Regions from separate parts of the Natranaerobius thermophilus JW/NM-WN-LF genome, predicted to be linked through region 2. Evidence: riboswitches for the same ligand, from Rfam matches in the RefSeq annotation. Region 2 holds a riboswitch; the other holds the start of a gene.
The links. A riboswitch is a leader RNA that binds a small molecule or an ion and turns the genes downstream of it on or off. The one in region 2 is predicted to bind thiamine pyrophosphate.

Region 1 (7,505 bases), 790 kb from region 2:
GGCGAAGCTGTAAAACAAACTGGAGGGAAAGTTATTTCAATTGAAAAAGACCCTAAACTCTATCAAGAAGCTAAAACAAATATAGAGGAAGCGGGTCTTTCAAATTCTGTAGAACTGGTTTATGGTGATATTAGCGAGAAAATTCGGGACTTAACTGGTCCCTATGATATAATCTTTCAAGATGCTCAAAAATCATTATACCCTAAAGTACTGGAAAACAGTATTAATTTGTTGAATCAGGGTGGGGTGCTTGTTGCAGATGATACCTTATTCAAAGTTAAAGGAGCCCCAAGAAATTTAGGGGCTCCTGTTGATGAATATAATCGCAAAGTAATGTCTGATGATAGACTTTACAGTACTATTTTACCTGTCGGCGATGGTGTTACTTTGAGTTATAAGATTAGACAGTAAAGTATTTTTTCACTCTAGTCAAGGTCAATAAAACTATAACAATTATAGTGATTATTAGTTCCGGAACTAAATAACTGGAATTATACAACAAAGAGTACATCCAGACGCTTTGCCCTTCGGGAGCATAGTCGCCAAAAAACACAGCTCCAGCTAAAAAATGGGAGACAAATCTGACCATTCCACCTAAAATAACACCTGTGACTATAGGTAAGATTATATTGGCCGAGGAATTCGCTTTTCTAATCCATGATGAAAAGGTTCCAGCTAAACCTAATCCTGCAAAAGCTACAGGATAATCCAGGAAAAATTGTATCCAGTGAACTATAAAGCCTGCTACTGCTAGCTGTAATATCCCGAAAGTGACTCCTGCCAGTATTCCGGGTTTTAACCCCCAACGAAAGGCTATGATAAATATAGGTAACATCTCTAAGCTAACAGATCCTCCCTGGGGCATGGTGTAAAGCTTAATCATGCTTAAAAGCAATGCCAAAGCCACTGCGATACCGGTTTCTGCCAGGATTCTGACATTTTTTGATACGTTTTCCATAATGAACTCTCCTTTCCTATATTAAGGCTCTTTTATACTCCTTTGTTGATAGTTGAACTCTTAGTGTGAAATTGAAGAGTTCAACTATCAACATTCAACTTTAACACAGCCCATATTAAAAAAAGCGCAATTCCTTAGGAATTGCGCTTTTAGTCGTAAATAATACATAAATAATACAGAAAACTCTATATAGCTCGCCTAGACTAAAAGCCAATTCCCTACGCTGGTATTATCCAGGTCAGGTTCTAGGGTAGGACTAATTGCCCTTCTCAGCCGGGAAGGCGATCCCCGGCACCCCTATTGGCTTAATAAAATTCGATTGTTATTACTATCTTACCATGGGTGTAAATATAATACAATGCATATTAATTTAAATTCTTTCACTAACATATGTCGCCACTAACTCATGACTAAAGTCACGAGAATGCGTGACGAACTCTTCAAATCTTGGCAAGATACCACTTACATGAAGATATTTCGTATTTCAATTCATAAATTTTTTGGGTTTCTCCGATAGTACTTTGGCAAGTGTAAACAATCATTTTGTTGCCTGTTAATTTTTCTTCAGATGTGGATATAACTTGGTCAACACTAACCACTTTTTTAGTACCTTCGGAAGTGGTGATACGATATTTTAAAGGTTTAGGAATTCCATCTTCTTTAAACCAGGCAATCATTTCTATAGGTTTCATTATTACCTTCACAGTAATTCTCCCTTCTATAATAAGCTAGACATCATGGGATACTCTTCTTCTGCATCTACTCCTCCTGCCAAGGGAGGAACTGTTGAATGTAAAAAACAGGACCGGATTAAAGAAGTTTCCCCGTGTTTAGCCCTGATTTTATCGATAGCTTTATAAAAAGACTCTTCTGAATCCGTATCAATAGACAATTTGTCAAACATCGATAGTTGGTAAGACTTACTCGATGAAAGGGAAGATAGTGAAATTCCTATGTGTCTTAAGGGTTCTTCTTCATCCCATAATTCATTTAAAAGTTTTTTACCAGTTTCGAAAATAACTTTAGTAGAATTTGTGGGATTGAGTAATTTTTTTTGTTTACCGTAGGAAATAAACTGTGAGGTTTTAATTGATAAATTGACTACTTGTGCGTAACAATGAGCATCACGTAATCGGCTACTGACCTTTTCAGTTAAAGATAATAACCAAAGCCGTGCTGTCTCTTTATCAGCCACATTTTCGGGAGTAGTAGTAGAATTTCCTAAACCCTTCATAGGAAAACCTTCTGGCCTAACGGAAGACTCCTCAATTCCATTGGCAAAATCCCAGATCAAAAGCCCGTGACTTTTCAACCAAAGTTTCAATTTATTGCGAGGAGTTTTAGCCAGTTCCCCAATGGTAGTGATTCCTCGATCAAGTAACTTTTTTTCTGTAGCCCTTCCCACCATAAATAATTCTCCTACAGGTAGTGGCCACAACTTAGTAGGAATTTCTTCAGGGAATAATGTGTGAACTCGGTCGGGTTTTTTAAATTCTGATGCCAGCTTAGCTAAGAGCTTATTGGGGCCAATTCCTATGTTCACTGTGAACCCGAGTTCTTCTTTTACTCTGGCCTTAATAGTATTAGCGGCGGTAAGATAATCCCCAAATTGTTTTTCCATATTGGTGAAATCCAGGAAGACTTCATCAACCGAATAGCGTTGAATAAAAGGGGAGTATTCGTACAGCAATTCGACCATGGCATTACTGCATCGAAGGTATAGATCATAATTGGGTGGTACTACAAACAGGTCAGGGCACTTTTTTCGAGCACTGCTCAACAGCTCTCCGGTTTGAATTTTAAACTTGCTTTTTGCTGGTATGGATTTAGCCAGTACAATTCCACGACGTTTTTGTGAATCTCCACCAACTACTGAGGGGACTTGCCTCAAATCAAGTTGTGCACCTTTTTGCAGCCTGTAAGCAGCCTCCCATGATAAATACGCAGAATTAACGTCAATGTGAAATATTATGGGGTCGCTCATTGTGCATCACTCCTGTAGAAAACATTATAGCAGAACACATGTTCGAAGTAAAGTGAAGTGATTCGCACATATTACTGTTAAATTATAGTTGTAAAAAGCTGTTGTTAACCACCTCATTTTACGAGGTTGACAGGAGAGTTGTAATTATAATATATTTGATTTATTGATTTTATTTATTAGTTTTTAGCGTTAGCATCTATTTTATATTTCTATTTGGGAAGGAGTGCATTCTTATGAATAGTAATATCAGAGATTTAGTAGTTATTTCCTTATTTGCTGCTGTTACTGGTGTACTTTCTTATGTTTATGTACCTATTAGCCCTGTACCGGTGACGGGCCAAACAATGGGTGTGATGTTGTCAGGGGCTTTATTAGGACCTAAACGTGGGTTTATAAGTCAGGTGGTCTATCTATTGTTGGGAGTTGTAGGAATGCCGGTTTTTGCTGGTGGTATGGGAGGAGTGGCTGTGTTATTTGGTGCCACTGGTGGTTATCTTTGGGCTTATCCCTTTGCTGCTTTTATTATAGGTTACATAGTAGAGAAGGGAGATAGATACACAGGAATTACTTACTGGTTGGTTCTAGTACTTGCCTTACTCACAGGTGGTGTATTTATGATTTATACTACCGGAGTATTACAACTGGCTTTGGTAACGCAGGTTCCTATTGGAGTTGCAGTTTTAGAAGGTGCAGTTCCTTTCTTGCTTGGAGATATAGTTAAAATTACAGCCAGTGCCTTTGTGACTAAAAGTTGTCGTACACTGTCATTGTGAATAAATTTGTTTATTCAGGGAATATACACGAAAAAGCTATATTTTTGGCAGGATACAAAGTTGAATTATAGAACTTTATACTAACTGGTACTTGTTGTCATAAACAGTTTTTTATAGGGCCACATGAAAGATATTTAAGGTAAACAAAATAAAAATTATAAAGGGGTTTACTAATGGAAAATTCCTTTAAACAAACGGAGTTTTTATCCTTATCAACTAGAGCTCAAATTTTATTGTCCAGAGAAGAGGGATTCGATGTGGAATTCAAGCAAACCTTAAACGCTGTGGATTCCGAAGATATAGTGGCTTTCGCAAATTCCAAGCATGGAGGCGCTATTTTAGCTGGTATTAGAGAGGAACAAGAAGAGTCGGGAAGACAAGGAACAGAAATTGTAGGTTGTCCAATAGGAGATGAAGAAAAACTCACTATACTGAACAAAGCTGCTAGTTGTCATCCGCCTGTATACTTAGAGCTGTATATCGAAAACTCCCAAAAAACACCATTTTATAGAATTGAAATTCCTTCAGGAAAAGAAAAACCCTATTGTACACCAAAAGGAACTTATAAAATAAGAGGGGATGGGAGAACTAACGTCTTATTGCCCGATCAATTATTGTCTCTATTTGTCGAAGAAGAAAGCGAACAATTTATAGGTCGCTTCAAAGAAGCCACTAAAGAGTTAGAAAAAAGTCATTCCGAACTTCAAAACGCTATTTCAGGAGATATGCGCAAGTTTTTAGAGAATTTTTACGGCGAATTCGCCCGAAAAATTAATAAAATTGAAAGTATTGAAGACAGAATGGAAAGCCTAGAAAATAAATTTGACAAGCTCATCAAAAATCTTGATTTGGATACGGATACGGACAAATCATGAGTTTTGATTAAATATGATTATGTTATAATATGATAGTAGTTAAAGTATGGAGTTTTTAAACGAAATCTGTCAGTGAATTGTAAAAGGAGAGTTACAAATGGTTCAGAGACACGGCGCTCCTACTGATCCTAATAAGCGAGTTGAAATAGTAGATATCATTCGCGGGTTTGCGCTCTTTGGTGTACTTTTAGTGAATATGACTCTGTTTAAATCCACCTTATTTTATTGGGAGCAAATACCCCATTATTCCGGGGATATCAATGTATTCTTTGGTTGGATGATTGAACTTCTGGCAACTGGTAAGTTTTATCCTATTTTTTCGTTTTTATTTGGTTTGGGTTTTTATTTTTTTGTCAGCAGGGCCCAGAAAAAAGGGTTAAAGGTAGGTAAATTATACCGGCGCAGAATCTTGGGATTATTAATTTTTGGATTAATTCATTTAGTATTTATCTGGTCAGGTGATATACTTCATCTCTATTCTGTCGGTGGTTTGTTTTTACTTGTATTCAGTACCATGTCGGATAAAACTATCAAAAAACTGATGGTTTTCTTTTTTTGTCTTGCTGTTATCATTCAGGGAGGAATTGTTTTCGCTGAAACCCTAACTGCAGAAGAGGATTTAACTGCTGAAATAGATCCTCGTGAAAAAAGGTTGCAGCTAAAAGAAGATGCAACAGGGGTCTATCAGGAGGGAGATTTTCTAGATATTTTAAGGTTTAGAGTAGTTAATGAAGTGCCTTATGTTATGTTAAATATACTTTTGAGTTTACCAGATATTTTATTTTTATTTCTGCTGGGCTTATATGCTGGTAGAAAGAAAATTTTTATGAAAATCGGTGAATATAGACAAAAATTTCGCTGGACTCTTAATAGAACACTGCCTATTGGGGTGATTGGAACCCTTGTATATTATTTAATAATGGTTGATTCTATTGGCTTGGGCCCAATAGCAGGAGACGTTTTAGCTGAAATGATATTTTATGTAGCTTCAATATCTTTGGCAGTGACTTACATTTGTAGCTTAAGCTTGCTAAGCCAATATAATTTCCCTATGAGAATACTGTCTCCTCTTTCCAATGTTGGCAAAATGGCCTTAACTAATTATCTTACCCAGTCCCTGATCAGTGTGTCGATTTTCTATGGCTATGGAGCGGGTTTGTTTGAACAGGTGAGTGTTACCGGAGGAGTCGCTATAACAGTAGGAATTTACACATTACAAATGATCTGGAGTTGGATTTGGATGTCTAGGTTTAGATTTGGGCCCTTTGAGTGGTTGTGGAGAAGTTTTACCTATCAAGAATTTCCGCCTATTAAATTATCATCGTAATATAATTCTGCTGTCGCCTTAATTAATATAATTGAAAATCCTATAAATAGATGATCTCTATGGGAGGTATTATTATGAAGAAAAAAATACGCCAGGGTAAGATTTCCGACTTTTCACGGCTATCATGGGCATGGGATAATAACCCTTCTACTTTAAAAGTTTTTAAACAGCGAATGAATATGGGTATTCAAGAATTTTGGGTGATTGAATCTCTAGAAAAGGATAATAATGGGAATTTACCTGTGGAATTAGCAGGGGAGTTTCATATCGTGTGGGACTCGCCGGACCCAGATGAAGCCGATGGTGAAGCAAGAGCCTATCTATGCGCTTTTAGAGTCCATCCCGACTATCGCGGGTTAGGTTTGGGAAAAAACTTGATGGAAGGAGTTCTGTCCCGAGTGTCTCAAGTTGGCAGAACCCAGGTGACAATAGGAGTTAAACAAAATCGCCCTGAAATCAAAGAAATTTATCATAAATGGGGATTTACAGAGTTGGTAAAACTAAAGACAGTAGATCATCATAATTTTAATGAACAAGGTGAACCCAACCCAACTGATTTTCCCATTGAATTGTATTTGAAATATTTATCTAAAAATAACAAGAACTAGGATGGAGGATGCTAATGTCTCAATTTGAGTTGATTGCCACTTCTACTTTTGGTTTAGAAGCCTTAGTTAAACAGGAGATTAAGGATTTAGGTTATGAAATTGTTTCTGTGGAGAACGGAAAAGTTACTTTTAAAGGCGATGAAAAAGCTATATGTAGAGCAAACTTATGGCTTCGAACGGCAGATCGGGTAAAGTTGAAAATTGGGGAGTTTACAGCCAAATCCTTTGAAGAATTATTTGAACAGACTTATCAGCTTCCATGGGAGGAGTTGTTACCACAGAACGCAGAGTTTCCCGTGGAAGGAAAATCGGTTAAATCCCAGCTTTATAGTGTTCCTAACTGTCAATCCATTGTGAAAAAAGCAGTAGTCAAGAAAATGGGGCAGGCCTACGGCCAAAGTTGGTTTGAGGAAGATGGTCCCTTTTATAAAATTGAGGTGGCTTTACTTAAAGATATAGCCACACTAACTATTGATACTAGTGGACCAGGATTACATAAAAGAGGCTATCGGGCCCTGGTCAGTCACGCGCCATTAAAAGAAACCTTGGCAGCGGCATTGATCATGCTAGCTCGGTGGTATCCAGACACTGCTTTGATAGATCCACTTTGCGGTTCGGGAACTATTCCTATAGAAGCTGCTATGATCGGACGTAATATCCCACCAGGATTGAACAGAAATTTTTCAGCTTCTTCTTGGCCAATCATCTCAGATAAAATCTGGCAAAATGTAAGAGAAGAAGGTCAGGACAAGGCCGAATTTGACAAAGAACTAAAGATTTATGGTTCTGATTTTGATGAAGAGATGGTACAACTGTCTCAAGACAACGCAGAAAAGGTTTTGGGTAAAAATATACCGGAATTTACCTGCATGCCAATTGATAAAATTAGCAGTAATGAGGAATACGGCAAGCTAATATGCAATCCACCCTATGGAGAGAGACTAGGTGAAGAGCCGGAAGTTGATGATTTATACCGCCAA
Region 2 (7,505 bases):
CTCACACCCGCCTAACAATGTAATTATAAGTCCCATCAAAATAAGACAAAATAGTTTTTTGACCATCGCTTTTCCTCCCATAACGCCAAAAAAATATTAATTTAAACTAATCAAGTCTGGCATTAATATGTCAATATCTTCCTTCTTCAATAATTTCCACCGTTTCATCAATTAGCTCCTGATGAGTTTGTGTCTCTACCTCAATATCGGGTTCAGTGCCCACATAACTATTCTTACCATCGGCATTCAATCCCAAGAACCCTTCAAACTCGATTAATAATCCACTGTTGGGAAGAGAATAAAATAAACGTGGAGGACCATTCATTCCACCACCACGAGTTCTGGTCCCGACTACCGTTGCCAAGTCTGTTTTTCTCGCAAAATTTACTAAGCGATCAGATGATGAATAAACATTCCTGTCTGTTAATATGAAAATTTCTCCGGAAAAATCTAGAGGATCTTCAGGTTCAATAGTTTTTTCTTTCCAAATATAGTCTTCAAAGTTTTCTTGAATATGGTCGGGTAAATCTTCATATCCTGGATACTCTTTTATATCGTCTATATTATAATCCTCCGAAACTTTGTGTTCTAAGAAATAATTTGCCAAGTCTCCTCCTTTGGAAAACAAATACGATTTATAGTCAACCTCTTCTAAATTATGAAAAACATCCTTCCAGTATCGCTGGCCGCCCAAATTACCTCTAATATCAATAATTAAATAAGGATAGTCACTAATTTCTTCCATAAAATTTCTAATTTCCTCGCTTGAATCAATTTCAAAGGAATTTATGTGTAAATATGCTATTTGATCTTCCTCAATAATTTCGGTGTCTATATTGGCAGCTCCACCCTCATATCTTTTCTCTTTTTCTTCATCTCGTAGTTGTTCAGGGTCAATATCGTACCCTTCCTCGTTGAATACTTCCTTCCATCCGTGATATTTTTTGTCTGCAAATTTAATGATCTCTCCTGATCCTAGCTCTTTAGAATAAAACATTTTGGGGTCATATATACCCAAATGCAAATCATCGATAACTCTTAAACTATTATACATTTGTTGATAAAACTCATAATTATCATCTGTATCCTTCACAGATGCCTTAAAGTGAGCTTTCATATCCAGCCAATCAGTATCTATATCGTATAAATTGACATAATTTTCTTTCATTATATTGTACATGTATTTAAAGTCCTCGACTTTTTCTTCTTCAGTTAGTTCTTCTAATTCAGTTGGCTCTTCCTTTGGTATTACTTCATCAAATTCTTGCTCACTTTTCTCTGCGTCCTCACACCCGACTAACAATGTAATTATAAGCCCCATCAAAATAAGACAAAATAGTTTCTTGACCATCGCTTTTTATCCCCCTTCACAAGAACATCATGAAATTGACCCATGCATTCAATTATGGATTTTTTCTTATTCCAAAATTTCACCTAAATTTCAACTAATTAACCCAGCTGATTGTTCCCCAATATATTATTTTCATTGCACCCCATTAATTTCCTTATTTTTCTAATTCACTTATACAATATGAGCCTGACACCTTTTAAATTAATCTAAAAATCCTAGTATGTTTTTAAATATCCAATTAGTTTATGTAATTAACCATCAAGTGAATACCCTACCCCTAGGTACATCTAATGCTACAAATAATATAACTCCCTTAAAACTTCCATTCTTCTAATATATGTGCCATTTCCCAGAACATTGCCTCGTATTTGCTGCTTATTAGAAAAGCCTGTTTCATACTTTCCCATTCTTCCTGACCAGCTTCTTCAGCAAAGTATTCCATAAAATCTTTTCCCCATTTTGCGAGATCAGCAAATTCTTGTGAAGAGTACATTTCTATCCAATGTCTATAAGGGTTGGAGCTGCTAGTATCCCCTGTTTGTTTCAAATTACTTCCAATTTCATAAAAACCCCATAAACATGGCAGTAACGCCGCTACAGTTACTCCAACAGTTTCATTGGCAGAGGTTCTAACTAGAAAATCCGTATAAGCCTGACAAGTTGGTGACTTACTAATCTTTTCTAATTCTTGAGTATCAATTCCAAATTCAGCACAATAATCTCTGTGTAATTTCATTTCAGTGTTTAATATTCCATCCATTAAACTGGCAAACATCTGCATCTGTTCTAATTTTCTAGCTTTACCACCAGCTAAAGCGAATACCCGGGCATAGTCTTTTAAATACAGATAATCCTGCTTAATCCAAAAGATAAATTTTTCCCTTTCCAGGTTCCCATTGCCTATTCCTTTAATGAAAGGGTGCTCATGCCAACCGTCCCATACGTCACTACCTAATTCACGCAATGTTTGACAATAACTCATGATATCACCTCACAAATTATATTTTTACTTTTAATAAAAGGTAGAGCAGGCCCATATGCATCAAGGTGCACCAAGTGCCGACCATATACACAGAGATACAAAAGATGTTTCTGCATCCATCAGGATGCTTCATCATACGACGAAAGTGCGACGAAGCGCATCGAGATGCAGCCATACGCGATTTTAACTACTTGCGCACTACTTATATCTTATAACTCAGACACATTCCCCCTCTCTTGCAATTCTTTACTTGTTAAAGCCGCCATGTGATCAAAGATTTTAACTCGAAAACTACCGAGATCAGTTGAACTAGAAATACTCTCTTCAGCCATCTCTCCGACAACTCCCATGGAAACAGTTGCCGCTATTCCAGCTTCCCAGTCATTATCTGAGGCCCCGATAAAAGCACTGATCAGGATTCCTAGCATACAGCCCGAGCCCGTAATCCGACCTAATAAAGGTGTTCCATTGCTAACTTTAACTGTTATATTTCCTTTTGTAATTAAATCTGTTTTTCCCGTTGCCAATACCATTGTGTTGTATTTCTCAGAGAGCTCTGAATTGACCATTTGAATGTCCTCACCCAAGTCCAGGGAGTCCATTCCTTTTCCATGACCTTTGCGACCAGCAAGGCATTTAATTTCAGCATTATTACCTTTGATGCAGCTCACATTGTAATTAGTCAGTAAATCTTTCACCAAGTCCAGCCTGCTTTTTATGGCCACAGCACCCACCGGGTCTAGAACAATTGGTATTTCTAATTCTGAAGCTTTTTCTGCTGCCAGATAAATGGAATCCTTGTGTTCTTGATTTATTGTACCGATATTTATATAAAGTGCTTTAGCCAGGGGCACAAAATCAGATACTTCGTCCCTACTCTCACACATAGCCGGTGAAGCGCCGGCAGCCAATGTAATATTAGCGCAATCATTCATTGTGACATAATTAGTAATAGCATGGACTAAAGGATTTTCTTGCCTAACTTGTGTCAAATAAGTTCCCAACTTAAAATTAGAATTGAATGTACTCATGCATTTAATTCCTCCTTTTCTTGCACTTCTTCATCTCCTATTGATGAATGCAAGAGTACTTTTGAACCTTCACCGATTGTAAAACTATTATTAATGGCTTGTGTAACGTATTTTTTAGCTAATTTTATGCTAGTTAATAGATCATCTGTTTTACTCAAATATGCACATATAGCTGATCCCAGGGTACAACCCGTTCCGTGAAGACTGCCAACGCCCACTCTTTCAGCTGAAAATGTGTGATATTCATCTTCCCAAAAGAAATGATCAGTAGCGTTTCCACTTGTATGTCCACCCTTGATTAATACGGATTTTGCTCCCGCTTCCTTCAACTTATGAGCTGCTTTTTGTAAGTCTTTTGAATGGTCAATGTTTATGCCAGTCAATATCTCTGCTTCGGGAATATTAGGAGTGATGATATCAGAGATGGGAATAAGCTTCTCTAGCAAAGTTGATACTGCTTGTCTTTCTAGTAGTAAATCACCGCTTGTAGCTGCCAAAACAGGGTCAATTACAATCCAAGGTTTCGTTGAAAAAGAAGCAAGATTATCGGAAACGGTTTCAATTATTTGAGCATTTGAAAGCATCCCCGTCTTTACTGCAGAAATTTCCATATCCTCCGCCACTGACTTAAATTGCTCTGCCACCAAACTAGATTCAAGATGAACAGCGTTTTGTACCCCTGCAGTGTTCTGGGCAGTCACACCTGTTAGCACGGTAGTTCCGAATACTCCTATAGACTGAAATGTTTTTAGGTCAGCTTGTATTCCAGCACCACCCCCAGAATCAGAACCTGCAATGGTCATAACTACTTTTGTTTTAGACATATAATCACCCTTTTTTGTTATAGTTGTTTATGAGAAACAGAAAGAGAAAGCCCCGCTAAAGTCCCGCTAAAACCCCACTAAAGCCCCACTGCTTTAACTGCGAGAATATATAGGGGGTATATCAAAGATGATCTGTCATGGAAATAGATCTGTCTCCCCGGACCCTTTCTAATACCACACTCAAGCCAACTCCTATGAATGCCCCAACAATGGCACTTATGGCAAAGGGTGGAATATAAAAGTAGATCACAGCTTCATGGCCTAGGATCAATCTGGCAATAGGGACTGATAGCAAAGCGCCAATAATAGAAGTGCCGAATACCTCTCCAATAAAAGCTCCGTAAGGGCGCTGTCTAGCCATTTTAAAACCTATTCCGGCCAGTAAAGCCCCTGCCATACCACCCGGAAAAGCAAGTAAAGTTCCGATACCCAAAATATTACGTAATAAACCTATCATAAATGCGATCAGAACTGCTGGACCTGGACCGAGAAATATACCGGCAATTACATTAATAGCGTGCTGCATAGGATAAGCTTTAGCGAAACCAGCTGGAAACCAAATCAAATGAGATGTAAAGGTTCCAATAGCGATTAACAAAGCCATCAAAGTTATTTTACGGGTGTTATTTTGTAACATCGTAGCCACCTCCCATGATAAGTCATGATATTAAGGCATGATATTAAGGCATAATATTAATCCATGATAATAATTCTGATAATAAAAAAAGCTCCCGGGAAGACCGGGAGCCGTATATACACTGTCTTGTTCTAAATCTTAGCCTACGGCAACCGCTCTCCCTTCGCTGGCATTAACCAGTTCAGGTTATGGGGTCGGTGTTTACCCTCTCAGCCCATTTTTGGGGCTCCCCCGGCGGTGTTCCAATTCATTATAAAGTTTTTGCCATAAATTTTTTGCATAAATATTCATTATAAATTTTCTTAATATAAAGATATCATATTCGTTAATTTTTGTAAATTTAATCATCTCGACTTCAGATCAATTTTAATTCTTTTTTAAGATCATCAATTTGTTTTTTAGTTAATCCAGTATATCTCATAATTTTATCTATTTTTTCTCCATCTTCCAACATCTTTTTGGCTATTTGGTTCGGGCGAACCGCCTTCTTGACATACTCCCACAGCTAAAGCAGTGGGATTCTGGGGTCAAGCAGAAACAGCCTCTATGATAGCAGGTCTTACGTTTCCTAACCCAATGGACGATGCCCCGCCCATGTGTATATTAATTGCAGCGTTCAGATCTCTGTCAATTTTTAAACCGCAATCACATTCGAAAATTCTGTCTGATAGTTTAAGGTTTTGATTTATTTCACCGCACTTACTACAAATTTTTGAACTTGGATAAAAGCGATCTACCTTAACTACTCTAGAACCTTTTTTCTTGGCAACATATTCGAGAATTTCAACAAAAGTAGAATATCCTAAGTCTTGAATCTTTTTACCCCACATCTTTTGCATAGCTTTCATGTTGAGGTCTTCAATAAAAATGTATTCATACTTATCTGTTAGCTCATGTGCCAGTTTAAAGAAGTAGGCTCTACGCTGATTGACCACTTTCTTATGAAGTCTAAAAACTTTTTTCCTAGCTTTGTTTCGGTTATTAGAGCCTTTTTCTTTTGAACTTAATTCTTTCTGTGCTTTCTTTAATTCCTTCAATTTGTGGTGATAATAGAATGGTGCTTCATATTTCGTACCGTCTGATGCTACAAGAAATGTCTTCAAGCCAAAGTCCAAGCCGATGGAGCTTTTACCCTGCCTATCGGGGACTTCGATTTTTTCTTTAACTACAAAACAAATATACAGGTCGCCTAAAGGATCTCGTTTTATAGTTACAGTTTTAATATTTTCTGGAAGCTCTCTGCTTTTACTGAATTTATAGACCTTCTTTCCGATTTTGATTAAGTTATCGTCAACATATTTCCAACCTGCTTGTTTTAAAGTGAAGCTTTTGTATTTTTTAATTTTTTTGAATTTAGGCGGTGAAGTTTTAATACCATGTTTCAAATTCCTAAAGAATAACTGGTATGCTCTATCTATTCTATCTACTATATCTTGAATTGCTTGTGAGCCTACTAGGTTCCAATGTTGATATTTGTCTTTTTTCTTTAATTTGGTTATGTGCTTCATTAACTGAAACTTATTTAAGTGTTTACCTGTTAGTTTATAATACCTTTTGTGGAGGGCAATGCAATGATTATAGATAAGACCAGCTATATCTATTTTCTGATGAATATTTTTATTCTTTTTTGACTCGTATAACTTATACTTATAGGTTTTAGTTATAATCACTATTTACCCTCCTGGTCTTCGATATATTTACGAATAGTATCTTCTGATATATGACCGACCGACTCAACATAATAACTACGAGTCCAGAGTGAAGGCAGCCTTGATTTTAGTTCAGGAAACTCCTTACGAAGAATTTTGGCACTATATCCTTTCAGTTGTCGCACAATATAGTGTGGTGCTAAAGTGGGGTCTGCTTTGATAAACAAATGAACATGATCTGGCATAATAGTTAAATCTTGAATTTCTATCTCTAGCTCATTGGCTTTCTCTAAAAATAATTGCTTTAATCGCTGTTCAATTTTGCCAGTCAGTACTTCACGTCTATATTTGGGGCAAAAAATGATATGATAACCTAAATTGTATACAGTTGTTTTGGTTGTAGTCCATCTATTTTTACTCATATTTTTATTATAATAAAAAAATAGATAGTTGGCAAACAGTTAATAATAAACATTCATCCCACAGCTAAAGCAGTGGGCTTTCTGTTTGGTTTTTTCGTAAGCTTTTGCCCATACCTGTATATTCCAAGCCCTCCCTTATATTGTCCTCATACTCAGGGTTATTGTTAAATCTCATGTTTTCCATTTCAAAGTGTGCATTTTGTACTGCATCATTATCATTAGTCCACGGCTCAGTGATCCAGTTTCGATCTTCCAAACGACCTTCAGCTAGTGCATCGGGCGGAAATTCTTTGTTTGTCACTCTACTTTGTTCTGTGAAATCATCTATAAATTCTTCGGTTTGAGTGTCGTACCAGGGAACAACACCTAAATATCTATACTCACCATTTTCAACTTCATTGCCAGGTACTTCTTCTAAAACTCCACCTGCAATTACATTGTGTGGATCTTCTGTTCTGTCCATGTGTACTCCACCGGGATTGATCTTATAACGTGGATCATTTATGATATTTTCGTTAATATACTCAATTGCTCTTTCTGGATCCTCTGATGCTTCGCCCTCTGCTAATGCTGAATTAAAATTAAGAAAAAGAAATGATAACGCCAGAA

Region 1: it holds a riboswitch for thiamine pyrophosphate, as region 2 does, so the genes downstream of both, thiT (energy-coupled thiamine transporter ThiT) here and thiW (energy coupling factor transporter S component ThiW) in region 2, are expected to answer to the same signal.

The regions. Positions count from the first base shown of each region.
Region 1 covers NC_010718.1:293,306-300,810, forward strand. Annotated here, with positions in the region: gene NTHER_RS01530 (O-methyltransferase) at 1-411, shown strand, start outside; gene thiT (energy-coupled thiamine transporter ThiT) at 401-958, opposite strand; TPP riboswitch at 1,157-1,267, opposite strand; gene NTHER_RS01540 (hypothetical protein) at 1,399-1,662, opposite strand; gene NTHER_RS01545 (DNA polymerase Y family protein) at 1,677-2,942, opposite strand; gene NTHER_RS01550 (biotin transporter BioY) at 3,176-3,715, shown strand; gene NTHER_RS01555 (RNA-binding domain-containing protein) at 3,889-4,590, shown strand; gene NTHER_RS01560 (DUF418 domain-containing protein) at 4,688-5,917, shown strand; gene NTHER_RS14985 (GNAT family N-acetyltransferase) at 5,992-6,525, shown strand; gene NTHER_RS01570 (THUMP domain-containing class I SAM-dependent RNA methyltransferase) at 6,540-7,505, shown strand, end outside.
Region 2 covers NC_010718.1:2,668,194-2,675,698, forward strand. Annotated here, with positions in the region: gene NTHER_RS12560 (S41 family peptidase) at 1-66, opposite strand, end outside; gene NTHER_RS12565 (S41 family peptidase) at 131-1,351, opposite strand; gene tenA (thiaminase II) at 1,665-2,333, opposite strand; gene thiM (hydroxyethylthiazole kinase) at 2,543-3,364, opposite strand; gene thiD (bifunctional hydroxymethylpyrimidine kinase/phosphomethylpyrimidine kinase) at 3,361-4,188, opposite strand; gene thiW (energy coupling factor transporter S component ThiW) at 4,310-4,825, opposite strand; TPP riboswitch at 4,966-5,068, opposite strand; gene NTHER_RS12590 (RNA-guided endonuclease InsQ/TnpB family protein) at 5,353-6,495, opposite strand; gene tnpA (IS200/IS605 family transposase) at 6,495-6,896, opposite strand; gene NTHER_RS12600 (hypothetical protein) at 6,961-7,505, opposite strand, start outside.